2 regions of the Rhodococcus sp. Eu-32 genome follow, and region 1 is predicted to be linked to the other one. Evidence: predicted binding sites of a transcription regulator. Region 1 holds the regulator's gene; the other holds the start of a gene.
The links. Region 1 encodes LexA, which represses DNA repair genes until DNA is damaged. Its sites were predicted from a motif close to CGAACANNTGTTCG; they were not measured.
Positions count from the first base shown of each region.

Region 2: a site for LexA is predicted at 2,424-2,437, ahead of DK926_RS11910 (SAV_6107 family HEPN domain-containing protein). Genes of this name have one in related genera too.

Region 1 is NZ_QGNK01000030.1:11,371-19,423, reverse strand. It holds gene DK926_RS24505 (acyl-CoA dehydrogenase family protein) at 1-1,015, shown strand, start outside; gene lexA (transcriptional repressor LexA) at 1,182-1,973, opposite strand; gene DK926_RS24495 (hypothetical protein) at 2,257-2,589, shown strand; gene nrdR (transcriptional regulator NrdR) at 2,765-3,229, shown strand; gene hrpA (ATP-dependent RNA helicase HrpA) at 3,219-7,112, opposite strand; gene DK926_RS24480 (aminotransferase class III-fold pyridoxal phosphate-dependent enzyme) at 7,236-8,053, shown strand, end outside.
Region 2 is NZ_QGNK01000008.1:84,862-92,914, reverse strand. It holds gene rsmH (16S rRNA (cytosine(1402)-N(4))-methyltransferase RsmH) at 1-7, opposite strand, end outside; gene mraZ (division/cell wall cluster transcriptional repressor MraZ) at 235-666, opposite strand; gene DK926_RS11915 (DUF3040 domain-containing protein) at 1,175-1,615, opposite strand; gene DK926_RS11910 (SAV_6107 family HEPN domain-containing protein) at 1,847-2,296, opposite strand; gene DK926_RS11905 (GNAT family N-acetyltransferase) at 2,484-3,092, shown strand; gene DK926_RS11900 (NAD(P)/FAD-dependent oxidoreductase) at 3,103-4,716, shown strand; gene DK926_RS11895 (carotenoid biosynthesis protein) at 4,713-5,534, shown strand; gene DK926_RS11890 (DUF3153 domain-containing protein) at 5,570-6,304, shown strand; gene DK926_RS11885 (glycosyltransferase) at 6,301-7,476, shown strand; gene DK926_RS11880 (methylenetetrahydrofolate reductase) at 7,459-8,053, opposite strand, start outside.

The sequences.
Region 1 (8,053 bases):
GGTCGAAGCCGGAAAGCAAGGCTTTCTCGGTATGGCCGTGCCCGAGGAGTACGGCGGCGGGGGAGTCGAGGACTTCCGGTACAACTCCATCGTCACCGAGGAGACGACCAGGGGTGGCTACAGCGGCATCGGCTTCACACTGCACAACGACGTCGTCGCGCCGTACCTGATCAAGCTCACCAACGAGGAGCAAAAGAAGCGGTGGCTGCCCGGATTCTGTTCGGGCGAACTGATTTCCGCGATCGCGATGACCGAGCCCGGCACCGGCAGCGACCTGCAGGGCATCAAGACCAAAGCCGTTCGTGACGGTGACGAGTGGGTGCTGAACGGGTCGAAGACGTTCATCACCAACGGAATCAACGCCGACATCGTCATCGTCGTCGCGTGCACCGATCCGGACAAGGGCGCGCAGGGCTTCAGCCTGCTCGTCGTCGAACGGGACATGCCCGGCTTCGAACGCGGCCGCAATCTCGACAAGATCGGCATGAAGGCGCAGGACACCGCCGAACTCAGCTTCACCGACGTTCGAGTGCCTGCTGCGAACCTGCTCGGCGAAGAAGGCATGGGCTTCATCTACCTCATGCAGAACCTCCCGCAGGAGCGACTGTCCATCGCCGTCGTCGCTGCCGCCGCCATGGAGTCCGCGCTCGACATGACAATTCAGTACTGCCGCGACCGCAAGGCGTTCGGCAAGTCGATCGGCAAGTTCCAGAACACCCGCTTCGTACTGGCCGAACTGGCCACCGAGACCACGGCGACCCGCATCATGGTCGACAAGTTCATCGAACTGCTCAACGCCGGAACGCTGACGGTGCAGGAAGCTGCGATGGCCAAGTGGTGGACGACCGAGAACCAGGTCAAGCTGATCGATCGGTGCCTGCAGCTGCACGGCGGCTACGGCTACATGAAGGAATACCCGATCGCCAAGGCGTACATGGACTCACGCGTCCAGACGATCTACGGCGGCACCACCGAGATCATGAAGGAGATCATCGGGCGCGGGCTGGACCTGTAGTTCCGCCTTCCCGTCCTTTCTCTTTCCCGGCCGAGGGTGACATTCGGTCACTCCGAGTGACCGGAAGGCCACATTCGCTCCGGCCGGGATGCGGCCCGGACGACAGCACGAAGCCCGCGCTCACCGAGTACGACCTCGGTGGACGCGGGCTTCGTCGTTCGTGGAATCAGAGCTTGCGCATCACGGTGACGACCTTGCCCAGGATTGCGGCGTCGTTGCCCGGAATGGGTTCGAACAATGGGTTGTGCGGCATGAGCCAGATATCGCCCTTCGACCGCTTGAACGTCTTCACGGTGGCCTCGCCGTCGATCATCGCCGCGACGATGTCGCCGTTGTCGGCCACGCTCTGCTGCCGTACGACCACCCAGTCGCCGTCGCAGATCGCGGCGTCGATCATCGACTCGCCGACGACCTTGAGAAGGAACAACGACCCCTGGCCGACGAGTTCGCGGGGCAGCGGAAAGACGTCCTCGACGGCTTCCTCGGCGAGAATCGGGCCACCGGCGGCGATACGTCCGAGGACGGGCACGAACGTGGGTGTCGGCAGCTGATCCTCGGCGGCAGCCGAACCGTCGGCGACGGCGGCTGCGTGATCGGCCTGCACCTCGTCGAGTCCGCGAACATCCACCGCACGGGGACGGTTCGCGTCACGGCGCAGGAATCCCTTGCGTTCGAGCGTCCGCAGCTGATGGGCGACCGACGACGTCGACGTCAGACCGACCGCGTCACCGATCTCACGGATGCTCGGCGGGTACCCGCGCTCGGTGACCGATGCGCGAATGACCTCGAGTACCTTGCGCTGACGCTCCGTGAGCCCCGCGTTGATGTCGGTGCCTTCTCCTTCGAAGGCCTTCGCCGTCGGCACGGCGGCAGGCTTGCCCGCCGAACTCTTGCCGGCAGACCTGGATCCGGCGGACTTCGGTGCCGGTGTAGACCCTGACGAGGTCTCGTCCTTCATACGTGCATCCTCCTGCCGTCTCGGCGTGCGTTGCCGATGCTGGTGTGGCTGTCGCCTGTGGTTCTGTGACGCCATTTCGAGTGGTGCCGGTGTGACGTGTGGTTTCTGACACGAATCTAGCCCGTCGACGCTGTTCGATCAAACATCTGTTCGATCCGTGTCGCATTTTCTACTGACTTTGTCGGACCCGCGTGATAGAACTTCGAACAAGCGTTCATCGAACGCCTGATCGAATGGAACGAAGGCAAGTGTTCGATCATCGTCGACAGCAGTGGAGATCTCGATGAGCATCACGGTTTCAGACCCTCGGGTGGTCCGCCCGGTCGCGCGTCCCTCCCGTCGACGCGCAACGCCCGCGCGACGTCGCTACGTGCACTCGGCCCCGTCGGCACATCAGCCGTCGTCGATGGGTGCGTACGCGGACTCGTGCGTCGAAGAACGCCGTTCCGATCAGTCGATCTCGTGGCAGGCCACCGTGGCAGGCGTCGTGGGTACCGCAGTGGTGATCCTCGCGCTGGTCGGGCTCGCCAACCTCCGCGCGGGGCAGCTCGAACCGGCGTCGCAGCCGCCCAGTCAATCGGTGGAGCACGTCGTACCGTCGGCCACGGGAGAATGATCTCGTCATGTCGCCGGTGGTCGGCTTTCCGTCCCAGACGGGTGATCGAGTTCAGCACGTAGCGCTCCGAGTATTCTCGGAGCCTGCACCTCCCGTGCGTCCTAGGTGTTTCACGGGTCCTCCGCGTTCGACCGGTGATGGCGGGGAGTGCATCGGCTACGACGGAGGCTCCGACATGCATTGCCCGTTCTGCAGGCACCCTGATTCGCGCGTGGTGGATTCCCGCGAGGCGGACGAAGGCCAGGCGATTCGTCGGCGTCGGTCGTGCCCGGAATGCGGTCGTCGGTTCACCACCGTCGAAACAGCGGTCCTCGCGGTCGTGAAGCGCAGCGGCGTCACCGAGCCGTTCAGCCGCGAGAAGGTCGTCAAAGGTGTGCGGCGCGCGTGCCAGGGCCGGGATGTCGACAACGACGCGTTGAACCTCCTGGCTCAGCAGGTGGAGGACGCGGTTCGTGCGTCCGGATCCGCCGAAATTCCCAGCCACGAGGTCGGATTGGCCATTCTCGGCCCACTCCGCGATCTCGACGAAGTAGCCTACTTGCGCTTCGCGTCCGTGTACCGATCCTTCAGCTCGGCCGAGGATTTCGAGAAGGAGATCCTCGAATTGCGCGCGCATCGCGAGGCCGGCGTCAGCGACTGACTGCGTCCATCGCCTTCATGATTCGTTTCTCGGACACCGGATAGGCAGTTCGAATCCCCTGCGCGAACAGGCCGATGCGAAGTTCCTCGATAGACCAGAACACGTCCTGGACGGCCGAACTCCTCTGTCGTGCCTCGGGTAGCGACTTCAGCAGGCGGTCGTACGCGTCGTAGACGCGATCCAGCACATCCATGCCCGCATCGTCACGAGACGCGCTGCTCGGCAACGACTTCAGGCGAGCGGTTGCGCCCTGCAGGTAGCGAGGAATGTCCGCGAGACGAGCGGACCCGAACTCGAAGACGAAGCCGTCGAACACCAGACCGTCGAGTTGCTCACGGACGTCGTCGGCGGCATCGCCCTTCTTCGTGTCCAGGATCGATCGAAGTTCCATCGCGGCAGTCAGAATCGGCCGCACGAGCGCGACGATCCGGGACGTGCGGGCTGCGGTGTCTGCGTTGACCGCCTTCGACAGTGCGGCGAACTTCTCGGGGCTGCGCACCGGACCGCCGTGCGCCATCATCGCTTCGTCGACGGCGGTTCGGCGGCAGTCCTCGAGCAGTGCCTCGACGCTGCCGTACGGGTTCTGTCCGAGCGCGAGACGTTCCTTCGTCGGAATGCCCGCGAGCAACGCTTTGGTGCCCCGGGGCGCGGACTCGAGCAGGAGGGCGCGTGTTCCGTCCCGCATCGACGCGCGCTGCTGAGCGGGTGTGCTCAACACACGCACGGCCACACCACCGTTCTCGGGAACGAGCGCGGGGTAGCCCGTGACGGTCTGCCCGCCGACGGACCGGGTGACGGTGTCCTCCAACGTGCCGAGCGAGGACGACGTCCAGGCCAGTGTCGGTGCGCGTTCGGCCTGTCCGACGGCACTTGCGACCTCGCGATCGACGCGCGGCGACAACGTCTTTCGCAGCCGAACCAGGTCCTTGTCGGAGCCGAGAACGGTGCCGCTCCCGTCGACCGCGACGAAGGTCATGTGCAGATGCGGCGGCAACGACGCCACGTCGAAGTCCGTCGGGTCGATGCGGCACGCGCCGAGGCGGGAAAGCTCCCTCGCGAGGGCCGTGACGACGGGCTCCGACCTGGGCTTCATCGACCTCAATGCCGCAGCGGCGAAATCCGGTGCCGGAACGACGTTGCGACGCAGTGCCTTCGGAAGAAGCTTGATGAGTGTCGCCACCAACTCGGCGCGCATACCGGGGACCAGCCAGTCGAAGCCCACGGGCTGCACCTGCGCGAGGAGCGCGATCGGAATGCGGGCGGTGACGCCGTCCGCCTCCGATCCCGGTTCGAACTGGTACGTGAGTGGGAATTGAATTTCGCCCTGTCGCCACGCATCCGGGTAGTCCCCACCGAGGACCGAGGCCGCGTCGGGGTTGACGACAGTGGCAGCGGTGAAGTCCAGAAGTTCCGGAGCGGCCTTGCGCGCCTTTTTCCACCACGTGTCGAAGTGGCGTGCCGACACCGCCTCTTTTCCGACTCGGGCGTCGTAGAAGTCGAACAGTGCGTCGTCGTCGACGACGATGTCACGCCGTCGAGCTCGGTTCTCGAGTTCTCCGACGTCCTCGAGCAGCGTGCGGTTCTTGTGGAAGAACGGATGCTGTGTCTTCCACTCACCCTGTACGAGAGCATGTCTGATGAACAGTTCGCGCGAGATCTCCGGGTCGATGCGGTGATAGTTCACCGGACGTCCCGTCACGAGCGGGATGCCGTACAGCGTGACACGCTCGTAGGCCATCGCGGTCTGTCGTTTGATGGACCAATGCGGTTCGGAGTACGTCCGCTTCACCAGATGCGGGGCGAGGCGTTCGGCCCATTCGGGTTCGATGCGGGCGGCCATCCGGCCCCACAATCGCCCCGTCTCGACCAATTCGGCTGCCATCACCCAACGCGGCGGTTTCTTGAACAACCCCGATCCGGGGAAGATCGCGAAGTGGGTACCGCGGGCGCCGAGAAACTCACGCTTCTCGCCCTCGCGTAGTCCGATATGCGACAGCAGACCGGACAGCAACGCTTGGTGCAGTGCCACCGGAGTGCTTTCGTTCTCGGGGACGGTCCAGCCGAGTCCGCGCGTGATCTGACGTAGCTGACCGTGCAGGTCTTGCCATTCCCGAATGCGCAGGTAGTGCAGGAACTCGTTACGACACATGCGTCGAAACTGGTTCGACGACAATTCGTTTCGTTGTTCGCGCAGGTACTTCCACAACTCGATGTAGGCGAGGAAGTCGGAGTTCTCGACCGCGAACCGTGCATGCTTCTCGTCGGCAGCCTGTTGATGCTCGGCCGGCCGCTCTCGGACGTCCTGGATCGACAGCGCGGAGACGACGACCAGCGCGTCCGCGAGCGCGCCTGTGGCATTGGCTTCGACGAGCATCCGCGCCATTCGCGGATCGACGGGGAGTTGCGCGAGTTCACGTCCGATCGGGGTGAGCTCCGGTTCGCCGCTCTTCCCGGCCGTGAGCGCTCCCAGCTCTTCGAGAAGTCCGACGCCGTCGCGAATGCTCCGCGGGTCCGGCGGCTCGACGAACGGGAACTGGTCTATCTTTCCGAGGCCGAGGGACGTCATCTGCAGAATCACCGACGCGAGGTTGGTACGCAGGATCTCCGGCTCGGTGAAGTGGGGCCTGGCCTCGAAGTCTTCCTCGGAGTACAGCCGAATGCAGATGCCGTCCGCCACGCGACCGCAACGGCCTGCGCGCTGCCGTGCGGACGCCTGGGAGATCTTCTCGATCGGAAGGCGCTGCACCTTGGTGCGTATCGAGTACCGCGAGATGCGAGCGGTGCCCGGATCCACGACGTAGCGAATGCCGGGCACGGTCAGTGACGTCTCGGCGACGTTGGTGGACAACACGACTCGCCGTCCCGTGTGCGGCGTGAACACCCGGTGCTGCTCGGCCGCGGACAGGCGCGCATACAACGGAACGATCTCGGTGTTGCGTAGTTTCCGGTCCCGCAGTGCATCCGCGGTGTCTCGAATCTCGCGTTCGCCGGACAGGAACACCAGGATGTCGCCGTCGCCCTCGCCGAGCAGCTCGTCGACGGCGTCGCACGTCGCGTCGACGGGATCGAGATCGATCGTCGTGTCGCCGACGTCGACCGACAAAGGGCGATAACGCATCTCGACCGGGAACGTTCGACCGGAGACCTCGATGATCGGGGCCGGAACTCCGTCACGAGCGAAGTGCTGTGCGAAACGTTCGGGGTCGATCGTCGCCGACGTGATGATCACCTTGAGATCGGGGCGGCGGGGGAGGAGCTGAGCGAGGTACCCGAGAATGAAGTCGATGTTCAGGCTGCGTTCGTGGGCTTCGTCGATGATGAGCGTGTCGTACTGTCGCAGCAGCCGGTCGCGCTGGATCTCGGCGAGCAGAATGCCGTCGGTCATCAGTTTGACGAGCGTCGAATCCGAGGACTGGTCGGTGAAACGCACCTTGTAGCCGACAGTTTCGCCGATGTCCTGGCCCACTTCCTCGGCGATGCGTTCGGCGACAGTGCGGGCCGCGAGACGCCTCGGCTGGGTGTGGCCGATGGACCCTCGAACACCGCGGCCGAGTTCGAGGCAGATCTTCGGAATCTGCGTCGTCTTGCCCGATCCGGTCTCACCCGCGACGACGACCACCTGATGCTGCTCGATCGCAGCCGCGATGTCGTCCTTGCGTTGGCTGACCGGAAGAGATTCGGGATATTCGACGACGGGAACTGCCGTGCGACGGTTCGCCACCACGAGCTCGGCGCGCGCGACGTCGCTCTCGATCGCGTTCAGTGCGTCGTCGGTGCGTGCCCGGTCGAGCCGACGACGGAGGCGATGTTCGTCGCGCAGCGTGACACCCTCGAGACGAGCGGTGAGGGTGCGACGACGGTGCGAGACGGTTTCAGTAGACATGCTGCCTTCAGGATAATCGGTCGAACCGACTTCCCCTCGTGTGGTGAACGCCGCGGAACGACTCGGTGCCGAGTGGAGAGACGGCTCATACTCGACGAACGGGGTCCGACTAAGCTCTCGGGCATGTCTACTCCGGCCGAGCCGACCTACGAATCCACCCATTCCGCGCTGTGGCACGGCTTCGCCGACATGGGCGCAGTCACCTCCAAGGGGCCGTTCGTCGTATCGCGCGGCGAGGGTGCCTACATCTGGGATCGTGAGGGCAACAAGTACCTCGATGCCACCGCCGGCCTGTGGTTCACGAACGTCGGGCACGGGCGTCGTGAGATCGCCGACGCCGTCGCAGCCCAGCTCGGGTCGCTGGCGCATTACTCGAACTTCGGCGACTTCGTCCCCGAGACGACACTCGCATTGGCGGAACGACTCGGCGAGATCGCGCCGGTCGCGGGCAGCAAGGTGTTCTTCACCTCCGGCGGTTCCGATTCGATCGACACCGCAGCGAAGCTCGCCCGGAGGTACTGGCACGAGACGGGAAAGCCCGGGAAGAAGCTCATCGTCGGCCGTCAGAAGGCGTATCACGGCATGCACGTCGCCGGCACCGCCTTGGCGGGCATTCCGGTCAACCGTGAGAACTACGGTGAACTGATGCCCGACGCACGGACGGTGGCCTGGGACGATGCGAAGGCCTTGCTCGCGCTGATCGAGGAAGTAGGCGCGGACCAGATCGCCGCGTTCTTCTGCGAGCCGATCATCGGCGCGGGTGGCGTCTATCTGCCCCCGCAGGGATATCTGCAGGAAGTGCGTCAGATCTGCCGCGACCACGACGTTCTGTTCGTCGCCGACGAGGTGGTGACGGGATTCGGTCGCATCGGCGGGTCGTGGTTCGCGTCGACGCGCTTCGATCTGCAGCCGGACCTGATGACGACGGCCAAGGGCCTGAC
Region 2 (8,053 bases), on a different contig from region 1:
GCGAAATGTCCTCGCCTGCCACAATGATTCCTCCCGGTCTTGCTTCTGCTCGCCGCCGGGCGGCGAGCTGGTCGATCGATGGTGTGCTGAATGCCTCGAGGTCCCTGTCCGATAGGGAACCTGGCGTTGGGGAAGAACGTCAGGGTCCTGATCTGCGAAACCTGGCGTCGGGGAAGTACGTCAGGGTTCTGATCGGGCAGAGGCCTCGCGGCACTCGGCGGTGATCGAAGGGAGCTACAAGATCCCTCCGAGCGATTCGTCGAACGCGTCGGAGAAGCTCTGTTCGCTCTCGCTGGAGTACCGAGCCCACGCCTCGTCGTTCCAGATCTCGATGAATTCGATCGATCCGTTCACGACGACGTTTCGACCGAGATTTGCGTACCGACGATGCTCGGCACTGAGCGTGATGCGGCCCTGAGCATCGACCTGCTGCTCGTCGGTGCCTGCGCCCAATTGACGAATATAGGACCGTGCCACGGGGTTCGATCGGGACGCTTCGGTGAGTCGGCGAACACGCTCGGCGAACTCTTCGCGCGTGTAGACGGCGAGGCTGTGATCCTGCCCTTTGCTCACCATCACACCTCCCGAGAGTGCTTCGCGAAACTTTGCCGGCAACGTCAATCGACCCTTCTCGTCGAGCTTGGGCGTGTAGGTACCGAGGAACACTCGACACCTCCCAGCCCGGGCTCTCCGCTGTCCACCACTTTACCCCACTTTGCCCCACCTTCAACCCCACCGAGCGAAGAATTTGTGTGACGCGGCACAAACCTGCAGGTACGACGCGTGGAGGAAGGTGGGGAAAACTCGGATCGCAATCGCAAGGATCACGCGCTGCACCCGTCACCCACTGCCTATTTCCGCAGGTCGATGAAGTCCCGAGTCGCGGCGGATCGGCGAAATCCGTACAGCGTGGGTCGAAGTGGGGAATGTCGGCGACAACGGCGGCGAAGTGGAGGAAAGTGGGGATTCGTCGATTCCGGAGGGCTTGTCCTCGTAGTGGGGCTCGCGACCGGGTTCACACGACGGGCCGGCGCGTTCGCGGCTGTCGACAGGCCGACTGGCTGACACCAGGAACACCGGAGCGGTGCCTCACGTCGTGAGGCACCGCTCCGGTGTTGCGAATTTGCATTTGTACTACTCGACCCGGCCGATCACGGTCCGGGCGTCCCCGCGTCTACTCCTGTTCGAACCGCCGTCTGAAGCGATCTTCCATGCGCGAGGTGAAGCCGCCGCCCTTCCGTCCGGACTTGGGTTTCTGTCCCGAACCACCAGCCCCTGAGGACCGACCGGAACTACCCTCGCCCGATGCACCTTCTTGCGCTGCAGGAGCACCCTTACGGGATCCGCCGAGAAGGAACAGGACGCCCGCACCGAACATGAAGACGAAGCCGACGAGACTGATCACAGGGAATCCACCGGGTTTCACCGGCAGAGCCAACCCCGCGATCAGCAGAACAAGCCCCAGCACGAACAAAGCTGCTGCTTGGAAGCGGCGCTTGCTCGATGCAGTGCGCATACGTCCACTACGGACGTGAGAAGCAAACTTGGGATCCTCGGCGTAGAGAGCGCTCTCGATCTGGTCGAGCATGCGCTGCTCGTGCTCGGAGAGTGGCACGGTACCTCCCCCTGCACAGAAATTGATAGTCATTTCGGGTGTGAAACGACGGGAAGCTGACCTTGGCGGCTACCTGAGTCCAATGATACGAGCAGAATCGACTGCTTACCACCTACTCGCTCGACGAGTTCCTGAAATTGTTGGAAGAACTGCTGTACAGGACACACGCACGCACTTCTCGAGTCCGATTTGCGGTGTTACGCATTACACGCCGAAACACGCTTCACCCGCTCACGCCGTCATCGAGCGACGTGCGCCGTCCGCGCGATCCAGCCGAGTGTCGGCACCGATGAAATCCTCCACGGCGTGCAGAAACCGACCTACCTCGGCATAGAACGCGTCGGCCTCCACGTCATCGATCGAACGCGACAACCCGGCCTGCACGTCCGCCCTGATGGACGAGTAGCCGGAGAAGTACTCGGACCACGCGTCGAACTCGGGTGCGGCCTTGCTCAGCAGAACCCAGGCACTGCGAGAGCGTGCGCGAGAGGTCGACACGGGACTGACCTCGAGGATCGCGGCAGCACCTCGCAGAGCGGCCATGTAGCAGTCGAGGAATCGCTCGGTAGCATCCGCAGCGCCGATGGACCGAGACAGGAATGCGTCGGCTCGACCGAGGAGCACCCTGGCACGCGGCGACACCGGCGGACGTACATCGGCACGGAGAACTTGTGTGGCCATACTCGAACACCTCCTGTTCGATACGCCGTTCGTGATCACATTCCGACACGCCCGGACCATGATGAAAGCTCTAGGGTCGGAACCCGGCGAGTCTCGCTTCCCTCGAGACCCGCCGGATCGCCGACATCGAACACCCGTTCGACATATTCAATATAGCTGTGCCCACCGACAAGTAGTCAAGGAAAGGTTGAGAACAGTCGACACCGACGCGGAAACGACCCCCTACCTGGTGGACCTCTCCCCCCAGGAGATTCGGCAACGCATGCCCGAGGCGCTGTCGATCTACGTCGAGGCCATGGGGTATCCGCGTGGCACGGAGTACCACCGCGCACCTATGTGGAACGAGCACGTACTTCGACCGGGATGGCGTGGGGTTGCAGCCGTGCTTCCGACGCCGGACACACCGATGGTCGCCATCGCGTACGGCTATCGCGGAGCCCGACACCAGTGGTGGCATCAGCAGGTACGCGACGGCCTGCGTAGGTCCGGGTGCAGCGCCGACTACGTCGATTCCGTCCTGTCGGACTACTTCGAACTCACCGAACTGCATGTCAAGCCGAGCGCGCAGGGACACGGGTTGGGCGCCGCCCTCACGCACCGCCTCCTGCACGGGCGCGAAGAACGAACGGTGTTGCTGTCCACACCGGAGGTCGCCCACGAGGCCAACCGCGCGTGGCGGCTGTATCGCAGGCTCGGTTTTCAGGACGTACTGCGCGACTTCACCTTCGCGGGCGATCGACGACCGTTCGCGGTGCTCGGCCGCACGCTGCCGATCGAAGTCTCGGCGGCCCCGTAGCGTGTAAGACGTGATCGACGTCGTCGTCGTCGGTTCGGGACACAACGCCCTGACCGCCGCTTGTTACCTGTCCGAGGCCGGCATGGCCGTCGAAGTGCTCGAACGCGACGTCATAGCCGGGGGTGGTGTGTCCTCCGCCGAGCGCTTCCCGGGACATCGAGTGGACCGCGGCTCGTCCGCGCACATCATGGTCCGTCATACCGGGGTCATCGAGGAGCTGGGCCTGGCGGAACACGGACTGCGCTACGTCGACTGCGATCCGTGGGCGTTCGCTCCCGGAGCCCCCGGCACCGACGAGCCCGCGCTCGTGTTCCACCGCGACCTCGACCGCACCTGCGAATCCATCGCCCGTGCGTGTGGTTCCTCCGACGCGGCCGCATACCGCCGGTTCGTCGACGTCTGGGGACCCCGTAGCGCACGCACGATGCGTGCGTTCTCGGCGCCTCCGACAGGCCCGAATCTCCTCCGCTCCTTCTGGGGACTCGGCGCCCCCGACGGCGGTAGCGCGCTGTCCCGAGAATTTCTGACCACCGGCGATGCACTGCTCGACGAGACGTTCGACAGCGAACGGCTCAAGGCCGCTCTCGCGTGGTTCGGTGCACAGTCGGGTCCGCCGATGTCGGAGCCGGGAACGGCGCCGATGGTCGGGTTCGCAGCATTGATGCACACGCTCCCGCCCGGACGCGCGATCGGCGGCAGTGGCGCCCTCACCGAGGCGCTGATCTCGAAGTTCACCTCTGCGGGAGGCTCGATCGCCCTCGGCGACGCCGTCGTCTCGGTGTCGCGACGGCACAACGAATGGGTGACGACGACGGCGTCGGGCCGCACTCTGCGAAGCCGCATGGTCGTCGCGGGTTGCCACGTCCTCGCCACACTGGATCTCCTCGCCGCAGGCGGCTACGACCGAGGCCGGATCGACGGGTGGCGTCGAGCTGTCCGCGTCGGACCGGGGATCGGCATGGCCGTCCGTCTCGCGACCGACGCACTCCCCCGCTACGCGAGTGCGGAGGACCCGTCGCACGCCACGAGCGGACTCCAACTGCTGGTGCGCGATCGTGCCCACCTGCGTCTCGCGCACGGGGCAGCCTCCGCCGGGGAACTTCCTCCGACTCCCATGGTGCTCGGCATGTCCTTCACCGCACTGGATCCGAGCGTCGCTCCCCCGGGCCAACACCAGGTCTCCCTGTGGTCGCAGTGGCATCCGCACACCCTGTCGGGGAACCGGGCGTGGCGTGGGGACGAGGGCCGCGTCGACGCCCGCGACGTGGCCGAGCGGGAAGGCGACCGAATCGTCGCCGAGATCAGCTCGTACGCACCGGGTTTCGACGAGTCGATTCTCGCGCGCCACGTGCAGTCCCCGGCCGACATCGAGCGTGAACTCGGGATGATCGGCGGCAACATCATGCACGTCGAGATGTCACTGGATCAGATGATGATGTGGCGACCGATACCGCAGTTGTCGTCCCATCGAGTTCCGGACGCACCCGGTCTGTATCTGACGGGGGCATCGACACACCCCGGCGGCGGAGTCTCGGCCGCATCCGGCCGCAGCGCCGCCAGGATCGCCGTGAAGGACGCACGCGAGGGACGACTACGTCGCTGGATAGGTGACAAGGTCCGATGAACCGGCTCGTGTGGGGTCTCGTCGCCGCAGCGATCGCATCTCAGATCACCTACCCTCTCGTCTCGGGCACAGGGCGCGACGTGGTCACCGTGGCGGTCGTGGGGTTCCTCGCGGCCGCGGTGCTGGCGCACGCCGTCGTCACACGGGGGGTCGCCTGGGCGTCGGTGCTGTTCGCGACCACAGCGGGCATCGGAATTCTGGCCGAGATCGTCGGCACCGCAACCGGGTTCCCGTTCGGAAGCTACTTCTACGCGACGGGCAGGCTCGGTCCCGACATCCTGGGTGTTCCGGCCGTCGTCCCGTTGGCCTGGACTGCCGGCTTCTACCCGATCTGGTGCGCGGTGGGCTACGTGCTCGATCGCAGCGGTCTGACCGAGGGACGTCGACGACGTCACCGAGTGGTCGCGACGGCCGTCGGAATGGTCGGCTGGGACCTCTACCTCGACACGCAGATGGTCACCGACGGCCAATGGACCTGGACGTCGGACATGGCGGGTCTGCCGGGAATTCCGTCGATCCCGGTCAGCAACTATCTCGGCTGGTTGGGTACGGCGTTGATCATGGCCGCCGTCATCGACGTCGTCGGCGATCGAATCGCAGTCCGCCGCACGGCCGATTCGCGCATGTCCGACACCGCTCCCCTCGTTCTGTTCGTGTGGACATGGCTCGGTTCGGCGCTGGCCCACTCGGTGTTCCTCGCCGGTGACGAGCTGCGGTTCTCGGCGATCTACGGGTTCTGCGCGATGGGCATCGTCGGCATTCCTTTCCTCGTCGCGTTGCGCCGAGAAGTCGGACGCGCCGCAACGGCAACTCCCTGACGCGGTGACGCGGCCGCGTCTGGCACGATGTCGCTGTGCAGTCGACAACCCGTGAAGGCAGATCCCGTACTCGCCGTCGGCTGTTGTCGGCGCTCGCGCTGGCGTTGTTCGTCGCGCCGCTGCTCACCGGATGCCTCCGCGTACAGGTGTCGATGGGGATCTCCGCCGACGATCGTGTGTCGGGTCAGATCGTCGCGGCGACGGTTCCGGCGTCGGACACCGACACCGGTCCGACGCTCACCGCACCGACGACGCTTCAGGACAAGATCAGGATCGAGGAGTACAGGCAGGACGGGTACGTGGGCACCACGGCCCGGTTCTCGGACTTGTCGTTCGGCGATGTGCAGACGCTGGGTTCGATGAACGATCAGGCCACCGGCAGTTTCCAGATCGCACTGCACCGCAGCGGCGACCAGGTGACTCTCGACGGCAAGGCCGACCTGCAAACCGTTCCCGTGCAGGGTTCGGACGTTCAGTTCACGATCGCGTTCCCCGCGCGGATCGGAACCACCAACGGAACCCGCGACGGCGACAACATCATCACGTGGAAACTGCCTGCGGGCGAGGTCACCACGATGCGGGCCGAGGTCAGCTATCCGGATCCGAACACCAGGAGTTTCGCCGGTTGGGCGGGCATCGTCGGCGGCGTCACCGTCGGAGTCGCGGCCATCGTCGCGGCGATGGCTTGGGTAACGCGTAACCCGCCGGTGGGACGCGTCGGCGCCGATGCACCCGCGGGCGCCGGACCCGACAACACGCCTACTGCGTGATCTCTGCTCGTCCCGTCGTATCGGCGGGCGCCGCTCTGGCGTGTGCGTCCGCCGTCATGTCGGTGGCAAACGCCGCCAGCATGCCTCGCTTGCGTCCCCCTCGTGACGGATCCACACCCGAGTCCGTCGTGGTCTGTGTTCCTGCGCGCGACGAGGAACGCGATCTGCCGCTTCTGATCGCCGATCTACGCGCTCAGCATTACCGGGGCCGTCTGACCGTGATGATTCTGGACGACGGGTCGTCGGACGACACGGCCGCTGCGGCGCACGCCGCGACGGAGGGAGATCCCCGCTTCCACGTCGTGTCCGAGACGGATCCGCCGCCCGACGGCTGGACGGGCAAGGCCGCCGCGTGCCGACGCCTCGCCGACCTCGCTGCCGCATTCGACCCCGACGTTCTCGTGTTTCTCGACGCCGACGTCCGACTCGGTAGTGGTGCGATCGCGGCCGCCGTCGATGCCCGACGCCTCCTCGGCGTCGCGCTGCTGTGCCCGTGGCCCGAGCAACTCGCGGCCACCGTCGCCGAACGGCTCGTGCAACCGTTGCTGAGCTTCTCGTGGATGTCGACGCTGCCGGTTCGTGTCGCCGACCGATCGCTGCGGCCCTCCACCGTGGTGGCGTGCGGTCAGATGATGGTGTTCGACGCGGCCGCCTACCGCGACGTCGGCGGACACGATTCCGTCGCGTCGAGCGCGACCGAGGATCTCGACATCGCACGCGTACTACGCCGCGGCGGCCATCGCACCGCCGTCGCGTCGGGGGCGGGCTACGTCTGCTGTCGCATGTACGACGGTTGGGACGACCTGCGCGACGGATACACACGCTGGCTGTGGTCCGCGTTCGGCGGCCGGGCGGGTACCGCGTCGATCTCGGCGGCGATGACGCTCGCCTACCTGGTGCCTCCCGTCGCCGCGGTGTACGGATCCGGATCGGTCCGCCGCGCCGGGCTGCTCGGGTACGCGGCAGCCGTCGTCGCACGAGTCGCTGCGGCGCGGTCGGAGTCCGGGCCCGGGCGCCTCACCGGGCAGGTGGCGGCCGCGTCGGCGCACCCGGTGTCCGTCGGCCTCTATTTGTGGCTGGGCGTGCAATCGCATCGACGCCGAGGTCGCGGCGCCCTCACGTGGAAGAGTCGTCCGCTCGTGACACCGCCGGGGTCAGACCCGAGCCGGTGACAGCCCCAGGTTGACGAGCACCTCGCGGGTAGCCCGCGCGAAGTTCAGCGTGATGAAGTGCAGCGCAGGCGCGCCTTCGGCGATGAGCCGCTCTCCGATCGACGTCGCGAGTTCGATGCCGACCTCGCGCACCGCCGCGCGGTCCTCCTCCGAGCCGGTGCCTGCAGCTTTGACGAACCGATCGTCGATGTGGCGAGGCAGCGCCGAACCGGACAACGACAGTGCGCGTCGTACCGACCGCAGCGACGTGATCGGCATGATCTCGGGAATGATCGGCTTGGCACCCTGTTCGGGATCGAAGGCCACCACCCGATCACGCAGGCGCAGATAGTCGTCGACGTCGAAGAACATCTGGGTGATCGAGTACTCGGCGCCCGCACGCAGCTTGTTCACGAGCACTCGCGTGTCCTGCTCGAGGTCCACCGCGCGATAGTGGCCTTCGGGGAACGACGCGACGCCGACGTGGAAATCGCCCAATTCCCGCACGAGACACACCAATTCCTCGGCGTATTCGACGCCCTCGGGGTGCTTCTCCCAGTCCCCCAACGGATCGCCGGGCGGGTCACCGCGCAGCACG